Regions from separate parts of the Buttiauxella noackiae genome, predicted to be linked through region 3. Evidence: predicted binding sites of a transcription regulator. Region 3 holds the regulator's gene; each other region holds the start of a gene.
The links. Region 3 encodes PurR, which represses purine synthesis genes. Its sites were predicted from a motif close to CANGCAAACGTTTGCNTG; they were not measured.

Region 1 (4,291 bases), on a different contig from region 3:
GTCTTCATCGAAATAGAATGGATTGCGGCGATTATCCCACTGGGCGTGAGTGTCGATGCCGATGATCCAGCCCTCGTCGATATTTCGCTGCGTATCGTCGTAAACGTTATCGGCATAACCCCTCTGACGGCGCTTATCAGGCGCGGAAAACAGGCTCAGATTTCCGCTTTTGCGTCGGGGGACGTCATGGCAGGAAATGTTGTCGGGGTAATGATAATGATCGCTACTGATTTCGTAGAATATTCGCGCCTGGCTGAAAGCATCCCGCGGAGACAAAATGTACTGAAAATCAGCCGGAGAAAGCTCTCTTTCTGCATCCCATGCTCTTAGTAACCTGAACATCCATGTTCCCTGTTCCCATTTTTAAATTAAGGTTATTAAACTTTCAAATAAAGCACCAGGCAAGACATGTCTTATGTCCGTGGTAAAAACACTAAAAGATGGTGTGCCTAAAAGAGTTTGAAGCCCAATCGTACGAGATCGTACGCCAGGTACATCTTTGGGTATGCCAGGCGAGTAAATAAAACGAGGGTTTTATAAACTCCGCCAGAGAATGTTTCTATCTTAGTCCATTCAAAGTACATGGTATTTCTGACTGGAGTCGTGAGAAATCAATCGTTCATGCACGGAAAGAGCTAATAGAGGCTAATTCTGTAGTTAGGGTAAAATGTGGGAGGATTGCCGTGCCTGCGCGGTAGTTGTAGGGCGGATAAGCTTGCGCCATCCGCCATCTTCTTTAACCCGTAATATTCCAGCCTCGCGCACGCCATAACTCCGGCAACTGCGCTAAATCGGTAAAAGTTGTCACTTTCGGATGGTCAATCGGCTTGTTATGCGGGTCGGCGCAGAAATAAAAAACTTCCATGCCTGCGGCTATTCCTGATTGCGCACCCGCCATTGAATCATCTACCAGCACGCAGTTCTTCACATCCACGCGCATGGCATCTGCAGCATGAAACATTAATGCCGGATCGGGTTTCCACGCCTGAATATCGTAGCCACTAAACAATTTGTCCGGGAAATGGTGAAGCATGTCGGTTTTGCCCAACGAATGCTGCATCTTGCTGACAGGGCCGTTGGAGACGATACACATCGGCACTTTGATTTGCGCGACTAACGCGGCGGCTCCTTCAATCTCCACCAGCTCGCTGTCAAACAGTCGCGAAACCTCAGCGCGATAAATAGGCTCCAGCACCTCTTTTGACAGATTCACGCCATATTGGGCGTTGATAGTATCGATAATCTCGTAGAGCTTTATACCCTTAAAGGTTTTGTGAACCTCCTCAAGCGCAAGTTCAATGCCGTATTGCGCAAACATATGTACGTAGGCTTTGGAGCAAATAACCTCACTATCAACCAGCGTGCCATCGCAGTCGAAGAACACCGCATCTATCCGGGACATACCGCTTCCTTATTAAAGAGTGAACGGCCATCTTACCCAATTTGCGCAATTTTTGTGGCACGCAATCGTTGCCGTATAAGAAAATTCAATGAAAAAAAATCTGTGTTGGTCATCATGTTTTGTAATTTTTGGTATAGGATAGCGACGGATTTTCCCTCTCAATGTTCGGAATTAAGACTAATGAGCCAACCACAATCTACTCCGGCCGCAAATCCGGGGCTGCTCGAGCGCGTGTTTAAACTGCGCGAACACGGCACCACGGCCCGCACTGAAGTGATCGCCGGTCTTACGACCTTCCTGACGATGGTGTATATCGTTTTCGTCAACCCGCAGATCCTTGGCGCCGCTGGTATGGATACCCAGGCCGTTTTTGTCACCACCTGTTTGATTGCCGCATTAGGTAGCATCCTGATGGGTATTTTCGCCAACCTGCCAGTAGCACTGGCACCGGCCATGGGTCTGAACGCGTTCTTCGCCTTTGTGGTGGTTGGCGCGATGGGGATCTCCTGGCAAGTCGGCATGGGCGCCATTTTCTGGGGTGCCGTAGGTTTGCTGCTGCTGACCATTTTCCGCGTTCGCTACTGGATGATTGCCAATATTCCGGTGAGTCTGCGTATCGGTATTACCAGTGGTATCGGTCTGTTCATCGGTATGATGGGGCTGAAAAACGCCGGTATTATCGTAGCGAACAAAGATACCCTGGTGACCATTGGTAACCTGACTTCGCACAGCGTTCTGCTGGGCGCGCTGGGCTTCTTTATCATTGCAATCCTGGCTTCGCGTAACATTCACGCAGCTGTGTTGGTCTCAATCGTTGTGACTACTCTGCTGGGCTGGATGATGGGTGATGTTCAATATCACGGTATTGTCTCCGCGCCACCAAGTGTGTTGTCTGTTGTGGGCCAGGTTGATTTAGCCGGTTCACTGAACATTGGTCTGGCAGGCGTTATCTTCTCCTTTATGCTGGTTAACCTGTTTGACTCATCTGGTACGCTGATTGGCGTGACAGATAAAGCAGGGCTTGCCGACGAAAAAGGGAAATTCCCACGCATGAAGCAAGCGCTGTACGTTGATAGCGTCTCTTCTGTTGCGGGTGCATTTATCGGGACATCTTCCGTTACCGCGTATATCGAAAGCTCTTCTGGCGTGTCTGTTGGCGGGCGCACTGGCCTGACTGCGGTTATCGTTGGCCTGTTATTCTTGCTGGTTATCTTCCTGTCACCGCTGGCGGGTATGGTTCCGGCATATGCAGCAGCAGGCGCACTGATTTACGTTGGCGTGTTGATGACATCCAGCCTGTCGCGCGTGAAGTGGGATGACCTGACTGAAGCCGTTCCAGCGTTTATTACTGCAGTGATGATGCCATTTAGCTTCTCAATCACAGAAGGTATCGCACTGGGCTTCATCTCTTACTGTGTGATGAAACTTGGCACAGGCCGCTGGCGTGAAATTAGCCCATGCGTGATTGTTGTGGCGCTGCTGTTTGTTCTTAAAATCGTCTTTATCGATTCACATTAATTGGTTTTGCCGGAGACGCTTTGCTTATCCGGCCTACTTATTAACCGTGCTTCTTAGAGTAAGCGTAGCGTCATCCTCCGATACATTTGGCGGATGGCGCTAATACTTACCCGTTCAATGTATGATTATCCCTGCGATACCTGCCCGGCGGCTGATGGAATGTGCGGGTAAATATCCGCGTAAACGTCTGCTGTGAATCAAAGCCATACTTCAAACTAATGTCGTAAACCTTGTTATCGGTATCGCGTAAATCACGTGCAGCCAGCAAAAGTTTGCGCTCACGAATATATCTCCCCAAACTCTCGCCTTTGTACTGCATAAACAACCGCTGCAAGTGCCACTTTGAATAACCTGCGTGATCGGCAATATCATCAATACGTAATGGTTGATGCAGATTGTCGTCAATCCACTGAACAATGGTGTCGATAACCTGGGCTGAAATTGTCATTTATCCCCCTGCGCGGTTCGCTTACATGGCACTGGTCGATTCCCACCAGGCGCTAAATTGTTGTGCGTTGTCGTTCACCAATACAGGCTCACCCTGCTTTGGTGTTAACAGGCGAAAATCTTTATCAGCACTGGCTGCTGCGAGGCTTTTGTAGGGTGCATCCCAGGTGTGCTTAGCCAGCACAAAACGACCCGCATGGCCCGGCAACACGGCGCGTGCGTTCAAATCAACGGCTGCCTGCGCAGTTTCGTTCGGCATCATATGAATATTGCTCCAGTCCTCGTCGTACTGGCCGTTTTCCATGATGGCAAGATCAACAGAACCAAACTGTTCGCCAATCGTTTTGAAATGAGGCCCGTAGCCGGTATCACCGCTGTAATAGACTTTGTGGTCATCAGTTACAAACATAAAACTCGCCCATAAAGTCTGGTTGCTCTTCAGGCTACGACCGGAGAAGTGACGGGCGGGCAGAACATGGACCGTCAGCCCATTTGAAACTTTTACCGACTGATTCCAGTCTTTTTCGTGAATGATCTCGCTATTTATGCCCCAATAGCGCAGATGTGAACCGACGCCCAGTGGCGTGATCACCTGGCGGATTTTTGGTTTCAGCGCTTTAATCGTCGCGTAATCCAGATGATCGTAGTGGTCGTGGGAAATAATCAGCAGATCGATTTCAGGCATCGACTCCGCACTCCATGGGTAATCCCCTGGAAAGGCTTTATTCAGGAATGAAAAAGGGGCGGCGTAATTACTGAATACCGGGTCGATCAGAATACGTTTGCCGGCGAGCTGGATGTACCACGAGGAGTGGCCGAGCCAGACCATGGTGTCCTGCTCCAGCGGCAAGCTCGCCAGATCGGTTTTCACCAAAGGCAGCGAATGCTGTGGGCGTGCATTTTCAGTTCGTGTGGTTAAAAACC
Region 2 (4,291 bases), 870 kb from region 3:
GTATCACCATGATGGCTACCTTGCTGGTGGGGAGGGTGGCAGCTGTCGATCATGAGCACGTTCAAGCCAGAATGAGTAGCGTAGCATCCGGCGGCTGCGCCAACCGAACCACTACCGACGATGATAAGATCATAATGCATGGCACTTTTCTCTCTGAGAGTCATTATATAGCAGGGTAATTAATTCTTGATTGGCTGACAATAAAGTGAAACCTGAATAATAAAAAAGGCACCTGTACGGTGCCTTGCGTTATTTGGGCAGCATCGACAATCAATGCTTACGATAATCGTTTACCTGGTAATCACTGGATTCAATCTTAGCAATCCCGGCTTCTAAAATAGAAATAAATTGCCGGGCAACATCCGTGGTCAGCCATAAAGTTTGACCGATTTCAGTTTCGTCGTGCTTTTGCGTATTCGAGGTCAGGTAGTGCAGGCGAAGCATCAGCGCATCGTAGCTATCAACGGTGCTGATGTCCCATCCGATAAGGGGATGGGTCTGGATAACATCACTATTTTTTTCCATCATAACCCCTTTTATACGTGTGTTTGAGACAACGGTTCGTGAGGTTTAATGCTTGTTTAATGTGAAGCCAGTTAAGTATATCAATGATTAAGCTATTTCGACGGATAAATAAATACCCTGCAACACTTTTTTTACAATAAAGTGCTTAATTGCACAATAAACCGGCATGATATTTATTATTGAATCAGATGATTCTGTGTAATGTACGCGAAAGGGAATTATTTAAATGAGCGAATTTCATACAATTAAAAAAACCGGATGGCGACACCCGGTATAAAGATAACAACGAGGGAATTATTTATACCCGTCATACTTCAAGCTGTGGGGGTGTTGGCTGTACTCACTTACCCCAGTCACTTACTGAAGTAAGCTCCTGGGGATAAGCTCCCTGGCCGCCTACCCACAACTCGAATTATTTAGGGTATATCAGGTAAATGGTGGTTCATTGCGGCCAGCCCATCCCCATTTTGTTTTTTAATCCGCAGCAAACCAGTCGTCAGCGCTTTCCCAGGTCTCTTGCAATATTTCGCTAATGCGATCGCGGTCTTCTTTGGTAGCCCCTAAAACCGACAGGTTATTTGCAGCGGCATAACGCACCTGAACGTGATTATTGTTTTCAGGATAGTGTTGAGTAATACGGCGTGAAAGTTCATTGGCAAGCGCATCAATAGCGCCTGGTGGCAGAGATGTAGTTTTGGCAATAGTGACTTCAATACGCATAACATCCCCCTGTATAATATACTGGATATTTATACAGTCATATTACCCGTGATGCAACAGGGGGCGGTAAAAATTATGCGTTAACTGACCAGGCGACTTTCTCACCGGCCAGGAATGGCACGATGCTGTCATCGGATGTTTCGATGATTTCTGGCATTTCAACAGGGGTGCGAACCAGTTCGATAGTTTCTTGGTTAACAGGTAAACCGTAGAAACGCGGGCCATTGAGAGATGTAAACGCTTCGAAATGTTGCATTGCATTCATTTCTTCAAATACAGTCGCGTAAGCGCCCAAAGCTGAAGGGGCGTTAAAGCAACCAGCACAGCCACAGCTTGCTTCTTTGCGATGACGTGCATGTGGTGCTGAATCGGTACCCAGGAATACACGGACGCATCCGCTTGCTACCAGTTCACGTAACGCTTCCTGATGCACGCTGCGTTTCAAAATCGGCAGGCAATACAGGTGAGGGCGCACGCCACCAACCAGCATGTGGTTGCGGTTAAACATCAAGTGTTGCGGAGTAATCGTTGCACCTAACAGGGAGTTGCCTTCCTTCACATACTGTGCGGCGTCCCTGGTGGTGATATGTTCAAACACCACTTTCAGTTCGGGCAGTTGCTTACGCAGCGGTTCCATTACACTGTCGATAAAGCGAGCTTCGCGGTCAAAAATATCAATGTCAGCGTGAGTCACTTCACCGTGGATAAGAAGCGGCATGCCGATTTTCTGCATGCGCTCAAGCACAGGTAAGATTGCGGCGGTGCTGGTCACGCCATGGCTTGAGTTGGTTGTTGCGTTTGCTGGATAGAGTTTTGCCGCAGTAAACACACCTTCGTTAAACCCGCGTTCAACTTCGTTCGGGTCCAGAGAATCGGTCAGGTAGCAGGTCATCAAAGGCTCAAAATTATGCCCTTGCGGTACGGCGTCGAGAATACGCTGGCGGTAAGCAATGGCCGCTTCAACCGTTGTTACTGGCGGAGCCAGGTTTGGCATCACAATCGCGCGACCATAAATTTCGCTGGTATAAGGCACCACCGTTTTTAACATATCACCATCACGAAGGTGAACATGCCAGTCATCTGGGCGGCGAATTTTTAATACCTGAGGTAATACGGTCATGAAAGTGCTCCGGCGTAGGAAGGAAATAACGATGATTTATGCCGGGCACAAAGGATAAGCGCAAACGTTTAGCTTTGCACCATTTTCGTTGAGATTTTCTTGGGGAGGACGTGCCTCCCCAGTATTTGCTTGCTTACTCGGTGAACGGAATAATGATTTCACCTGGTTTGACTTCAATCCCTTTGGCGTATTTCTTCGCCAATTTTTCGCCTGCACTGTTATCTTCGCTCAATACGTAAGCTGGCTGTTGGTTGAAGTAATTGCGTAGCGACTGATTGAGATATGGAATCAGTGTCTGAACTATCGTCTGCATTTTTTCAGGCTCGACGGTTGCATCTACCACTTCCATTTCTTGCAAATAGATAGCACCTTGCTCTTTATTAAAGGCTGGCAGGGCTTTGAGTTTAAGTTTGATATTAGCTTTTTGATTGCCGAACAAAGACGTCATATCCAGTTTGGCATCGCCAGTCAGGGTGATTTTGTTCGGTTCTTCTCGGCCAATCGCACTGGCTAAATTAGTTAAGACAATATGAGCATCGGCAACGCCTGGCAGGCCAATGTCTTTAGAGAAATTATTCCGTTTGTGCAGCGCCTGGTTGATTTCCTGTTCGCTGACGGTGTACTGCGTTAGCTGGTTACAACCCACCACTAATCCGCTGAGCATCAAGGCTGCGGCTAAAACTATTTTTTTCATGGATTTCCTTAACATGCTGCATCGGTCACAGATCCTGACATAAAGCATCATGATGTACCAGTGCAGGGCGTGCTACAGGAAAAGGCTTAATTTTTTATTCAACAAAATGAGTTTCTGAACCATGAGATAAAGGCGGGTTAACTTACCCGCCGTAGAACCGTTATCATTCTTTAAATAGCGTGGGATGAGAGCAGATTAATTTGCGTCTGTTTAGCCATATTATCGCGATATGCAGCAACACGACTCGGCCACTCAATTCCGGCAACCAGCGTCAGGTTACGCAGCAGTGGGAAGAGGTGGATATCGTCATCGGACAACTCACCGTTGACGGCATTTGGCTGCACGATAAGTTTATCGAGCTTGCGTAAATCATCGCTGATTTTTTTGGTCAGGCCCGGTGAATGCGTCAGATGGTCAGCAAAAGAACCGATCATTGCCTCTTTCTTCTGTGTGAAATAAGCACGCGCAGCAGGTGTGGCAAACTCATCAAAAGGTGCTTTCGCAATACGCGGCAATAACAGGTGTTGGACATAGCTATTGACGTGGCGTAACCAGTCACTGATGGCTGCGTTAGCTGCACCAGTTAAAAGTGGTTCACCATCAAGTTTGTCGACGTAGTGCACGATATCCATGCTTTCAGGTAGGTAGCGACTGTCATCTTTTTGCAGAATTGGCGCCATTTTCTTGCCAATCATTTTCGTCGGGGTTGCTTCATCGTCGTTTAGCAAGACGACCAGCTCAACGGGGATATTCTTTAAGCCAAAAATCATGCGTGCTTTGAGGCAGAAAGGGCAGTGATCGTAAATATAAAGCTTCACGTTACTCCTCCATATCAATCGTCAGGAAAAATCCGTCAATTTTTGAGTATGGAGGAGAATACCAGGGGCTGCAAACTAGTTGCCGGGCTCGAGCATAGAGGGGTCTACCGGTTTCGGGCTAAATTGCCACCATAATGCGATAAGCGTGATGAAGCCTATAATTCCTAACATCACCCACGGAAGTTCTGGCTGGTTGATACTTTTCCCGGCATCAAATAGCCAACCGCCACCGGCGTAACCAAATGCGCCACCAATTGCCAAACCCAGTCGACTAAAGCCCATGTAACTGCCGCGAGCACGGGAATCAGCAAGTGATGCGCTCAGCGTTTCTCGTGCTGGTTCAGCAATGATGGAACCAACATAAAACACACAAATGAGTGTGAACAGTTGTTGAAGGTTATTGGCAAGGCCAAT
Region 3 (4,291 bases):
AGGGACAACATGCATTAAGAATAACACTTTTCCTGCCACTGAAAATCAGCAAATAATCCTAAGCCTGATCAATAAATAGCCTTACAACCATTAGTTTGGTTATTTTTTTTGCGTCCGGTAACGAAACAGCAAGACGAATAGTAAAAGGTTATTAACTTTATCGTACTTAATAGATTAGAATCGGCGGGTTTCGCAAAATCATACACGGGCATGATGGTTTTTCTCATGCATTCATTTTAACCAGGGGATTGTCGAGTGGCGCGGATAACAAAAATTTCTATCACGCTCTGTGCTCTGCTATTTACCTTGCCGTATACACCATTGACGCAGGCGTCTGAGCACGCTCGTCCCGTGGTGGCGTCCAAAGCGCACGTTGTGAAAAATACAACGAAGAGCACAGAAAAGAGCAGTAAGAGTAAAACCACCACCGCCAGCAAAAAAAGCACCACCTCAGCTAAAACGGCCAGCAAGAAAAAAGAAACAACTGCCGCAAAAAGTAAAACCGCCAAAAATGCCAGCAGCGCTAAAACAAAGAATCTTGCAAAAAACTCCCGCAATAAAACTTCTAAGCTCGCAAAAGCCCAGCCTGTTACTTTCACCGAAAAATGCAGCAAGCCGCGTAAAGGCCATAAAGCGCATTGTGTAAAAGTGAAATCAGAACAGCCAACGACGATTGCAGCGGCGCATAAAGTCCGTGTGCAAAAAGCACAAAAAACGGCAATGAACAAATTGATGGGCCAGATCGGTAAGCCGTATCGTTGGGGTGGCACCTCACCAGTTACCGGTTTCGATTGCAGTGGTCTGGTTTACTACGCATACAAAGACTTAGTGAAGTTCCGTATTCCTCGTACCGCTAATGAGATGTATCACCTGCGTGATGCCTCATCTGTAGATCGTGGAGAGCTGGAAACGGGTGATTTGGTGTTCTTCCGTACTCAGGGTCGTGGTACTGCTGATCACGTTGGTGTATACGTCGGCAATGGTAAATTCATTCAGTCACCACGTACCGGTCAGGACATCCAGATCACCTCTTTGAGCGAAGATTACTGGCAACGTCACTATGTCGGCGCAAAACGCGTTATGACACCTAAAACCATTCGTTAAATCTGCTACCTGCCCTTCCCTGGGCAGGTAAGTTCCCTCTTTTGCTTATCCTTTCAATTTGTTACCCTAAACCCGCACTAAAAGTGTTTATTTAACAATAGATACCCAAAGTAATTCGAGTTGCATCGCAGCGGCAAGAGAATGAATAAAGCCAACAAAGATGTAGCTCGAAGTATCACGGGTAATAAGGAGTCAGCAATGTCGTTCGAACTACCTGCACTACCATATGCAAAAGATGCTTTAGCACCGCATATCTCCGCCGAAACTCTGGAATACCATTACGGTAAACACCATCAAACTTATGTCACTAACCTGAACAATCTGGTTAAGGGCACCGCGTTTGAAGGTAAAACTCTCGAAGAGATCGTTCGGACTTCCGAAGGTGGCGTGTTTAACAACGCAGCTCAGGTCTGGAACCATACCTTCTACTGGAATTGCCTGGCACCAAATGCTGGCGGTGAACCAACTGGAGAGCTTCTGGAAGCCATTAATAAGTCATTTGGTAGCTTTGCTGAGTTTAAACAGCAATTCACTGATGCGGCTATCAAAAACTTTGGCGCTGGCTGGACCTGGCTTGTCAAACAAGAAGATGGTGCTTTGGCGATCGTCTCTACCTCAAACGCGGGTACACCACTGACAACAGCAGCAACGCCGTTATTGACTGTGGATGTGTGGGAACATGCGTACTACATCGACTACCGCAATGCTCGTGCTGGTTACCTTGAGCATTTCTGGGCGTTGGTGAACTGGGAGTTTGTTGCGAAGAACCTGGCAGCATAAAACCTAAAAGATATGGGCCGCGATTGCGGCCCATTTTAATCAGAGCGATGTATCAATGCAGTACGGCGGTTAGCGCGCCACACACAATCAGTGCCAAAACAACAACCGTGGTCATGATTGAAAATTTCAGATCGGTACTCATTAGCAAACTCCTTTTATTACCTTACAATCGGTGTGTCGGATTGATTTTCCCACAATCAGACATAAAAATCCCCCTCGTTTTAACCTGATATCGCTTTTCCCTCTTTCACTTTTCTCCAGGATAGGCCAAAATCCCACGCTAATTTATTGCGTACCATCTATTCAACGCCCTCCTTCCGTTTTATGTCGCAATCCCGGCATACCTGCAACCTTAACGTTGCCTCAGGAGTTAGCGTACGCAATCGTTTAACACATTGGTTATCAGGGGTTTACGATATGGCCCGGAGTGAAATTTAATGGCGACAATCAAGGACGTAGCGAAGCTCGCAAACGTTTCCACTACAACCGTATCACATGTGATCAACAAAACCCGTTTTGTGGCGGAAGAGACACGTAATGCGGTATGGGCTGCGATTAAACAATTGCACTATTCACCTAGCGCCGTCGCGCGTAGCTTGAAAGTTAATCACACCAAAACGATTGGTTTGCTAGCCACTTCCAGCGAAGCACCCTATTTTGCCGAGATAATTGAAGCTGTCGAAAATAGCTGCTTTGAAAAAGGCTATACCCTGATTCTGGGTAATGCGCATAACAACTTCGAAAAACAGCGCGCCTATTTGTCCATGATGGCGCAAAAACGCGTTGATGGCCTATTGGTGATGTGTTCTGAATACCCGGAATCATTACTGACTATGCTTGAAGAATATCGTCACATCCCAATGGTTGTGATGGACTGGGGTGAAGCCCGCGCAGATTTTACCGACTCCGTTGTCGATAATGCTTTCCACGGTGGCTACCTGGCAGGACGTTATTTGATTGAGCGTGGCCACCGTGAGATTGGTGCAATTCCCGGTCAAATGGAACGTAATACCGGTGGTGGCCGCCATGCAGGGTTTATGAAGGCACTTGAAGAAGCGGGTATCTCTATTCCTGACAACTGGATTGTTCAAGGTGACTTTGAACCTGAGTCAGGCTACCGCGCCATGCAGCAGATAATCGGTCAGTCTCATCGCCCAACTGCAGTATTCTGCGGCGGTGACATTATGGCGATGGGCGCAATTTGTGCTGCTGATGAGATGGGTTTACGCGTGCCGCAGGATATTTCCATTATCGGTTACGACAACGTGCGTAACGCGCGTTATTTCTCACCGGCATTGACCACTATTCACCAGCCGAAGGATTCGTTGGGTGAAACAGCATTCAATATGCTGCTGGATAGAATCGTCAATAAACGCGAAGAGTCGCAGTCGATTGAAGTCCATCCACGTCTGATTGAACGCCGTTCAGTGGCAGATGGTCCATTCCGCGATTATCGTCGCTAAGTTAAGTCGGATGACGCTATGCTTATCCGACCTATGAAATGCAGTTGTCGGGTGGATTACCACCCGATTTATAATGGCTCCTGCAACCACTCCTGATTCATCGTCTCGCTATCCCCTAAATACTCCAGCAGCCAGGCCAGGGCTGGCGAAGCGTCATTTTGCCGCCATGTCAGGCAACATGCTGCATCCGGGAATGGGTTATCGAGTGTCAGCTGACTCCACTGCCCAGAAGCCAACCACGGCCTTGCTATGTGCAATGGCACCATGCCGATACATAACCCCGCGCTAAGACAATCAGAGCCTGATTCCCAGTCCGGAACCACAACTCGACGCTGGTTATCCAAAAGCCAGGTAATACGCTTCGGTAGCGAACGGGAAGTATCTTCGAGTACTAACGACGGCCAGGCCCGTAGATCATCATCACTTAAAGTTCCGCCCTGTCGTGCCAGCGGATGGTTTGATGACACCACACAGCGCCAGCTCAGCGCCCCCATATCGCGAAAAGCATAGCGCCCCCCGACAGGAATGGCTTGTGTCGCGCCAATCGCGACTTCAACTCGTCCGTCAGCTAGCGCATCCCACACGCCATTAAACACCTCCTGAAAAATACGCAGTTCGATATCAGGAAAGTGGCGATAAAAATCCAACACCAACTGCCGCGTTCGTTCGGGCTTAACGATATTATCGACGGCTATCGCCAGATGGCCGCGCCATCCATTTGCGATCTGTTGGCACTGTTGCCGTGTCGTCATCATTTTTTTGATAACAGAGCGGCCTTCTTTCAAAAAAAAGATGCCTGCGGGGGTTAATTCTACATCCCGATGACGACGTTCGAATAACGGAACGGCTAACCAGTCTTCCAACTGCCGTACCGTATAGCTGATAGCTGACGGAACGCGGTGTAACTCTTGTGCTGCACCGCTGAAGCTACCATTGCGCGCTAC

Region 1: IX31_RS17590 (NCS2 family permease) is a predicted target of PurR. The motif match lies at 1,461-1,478, and genes of this name have one in related genera.
Region 2: pyrC (dihydroorotase) is a predicted target of PurR. The motif match lies at 2,423-2,440, and genes of this name have one in related genera.

The regions. Positions count from the first base shown of each region.
Region 1 is NZ_JPRU01000003.1:372,656-376,946, reverse strand. It holds gene IX31_RS23655 (DUF8093 domain-containing protein) at 1-342, opposite strand, end outside; gene yieH (6-phosphogluconate phosphatase) at 737-1,402, opposite strand; gene IX31_RS17590 (NCS2 family permease) at 1,583-2,920, shown strand; gene IX31_RS17585 (RamA family antibiotic efflux transcriptional regulator) at 3,027-3,368, opposite strand; gene IX31_RS17580 (MBL fold metallo-hydrolase) at 3,390-4,291, opposite strand, start outside.
Region 2 is NZ_JPRU01000001.1:1,199,804-1,204,094, reverse strand. It holds gene solA (N-methyl-L-tryptophan oxidase) at 1-140, opposite strand, end outside; gene bssS (biofilm formation regulator BssS) at 271-525, opposite strand; gene dinI (DNA damage-inducible protein I) at 1,000-1,245, opposite strand; gene pyrC (dihydroorotase) at 1,319-2,365, opposite strand; gene IX31_RS05520 (lipoprotein) at 2,499-3,059, opposite strand; gene grxB (glutaredoxin 2) at 3,230-3,877, opposite strand; gene mdtH (multidrug efflux MFS transporter MdtH) at 3,953-4,291, opposite strand, start outside.
Region 3 is NZ_JPRU01000001.1:333,531-337,821, reverse strand. It holds gene IX31_RS01470 (C40 family peptidase) at 256-1,104, shown strand; gene sodB (superoxide dismutase [Fe]) at 1,303-1,884, shown strand; gene cydH (cytochrome bd-I oxidase subunit CydH) at 1,937-2,026, opposite strand; gene purR (HTH-type transcriptional repressor PurR) at 2,322-3,347, shown strand; gene punR (DNA-binding transcriptional activator PunR) at 3,416-4,291, opposite strand, start outside.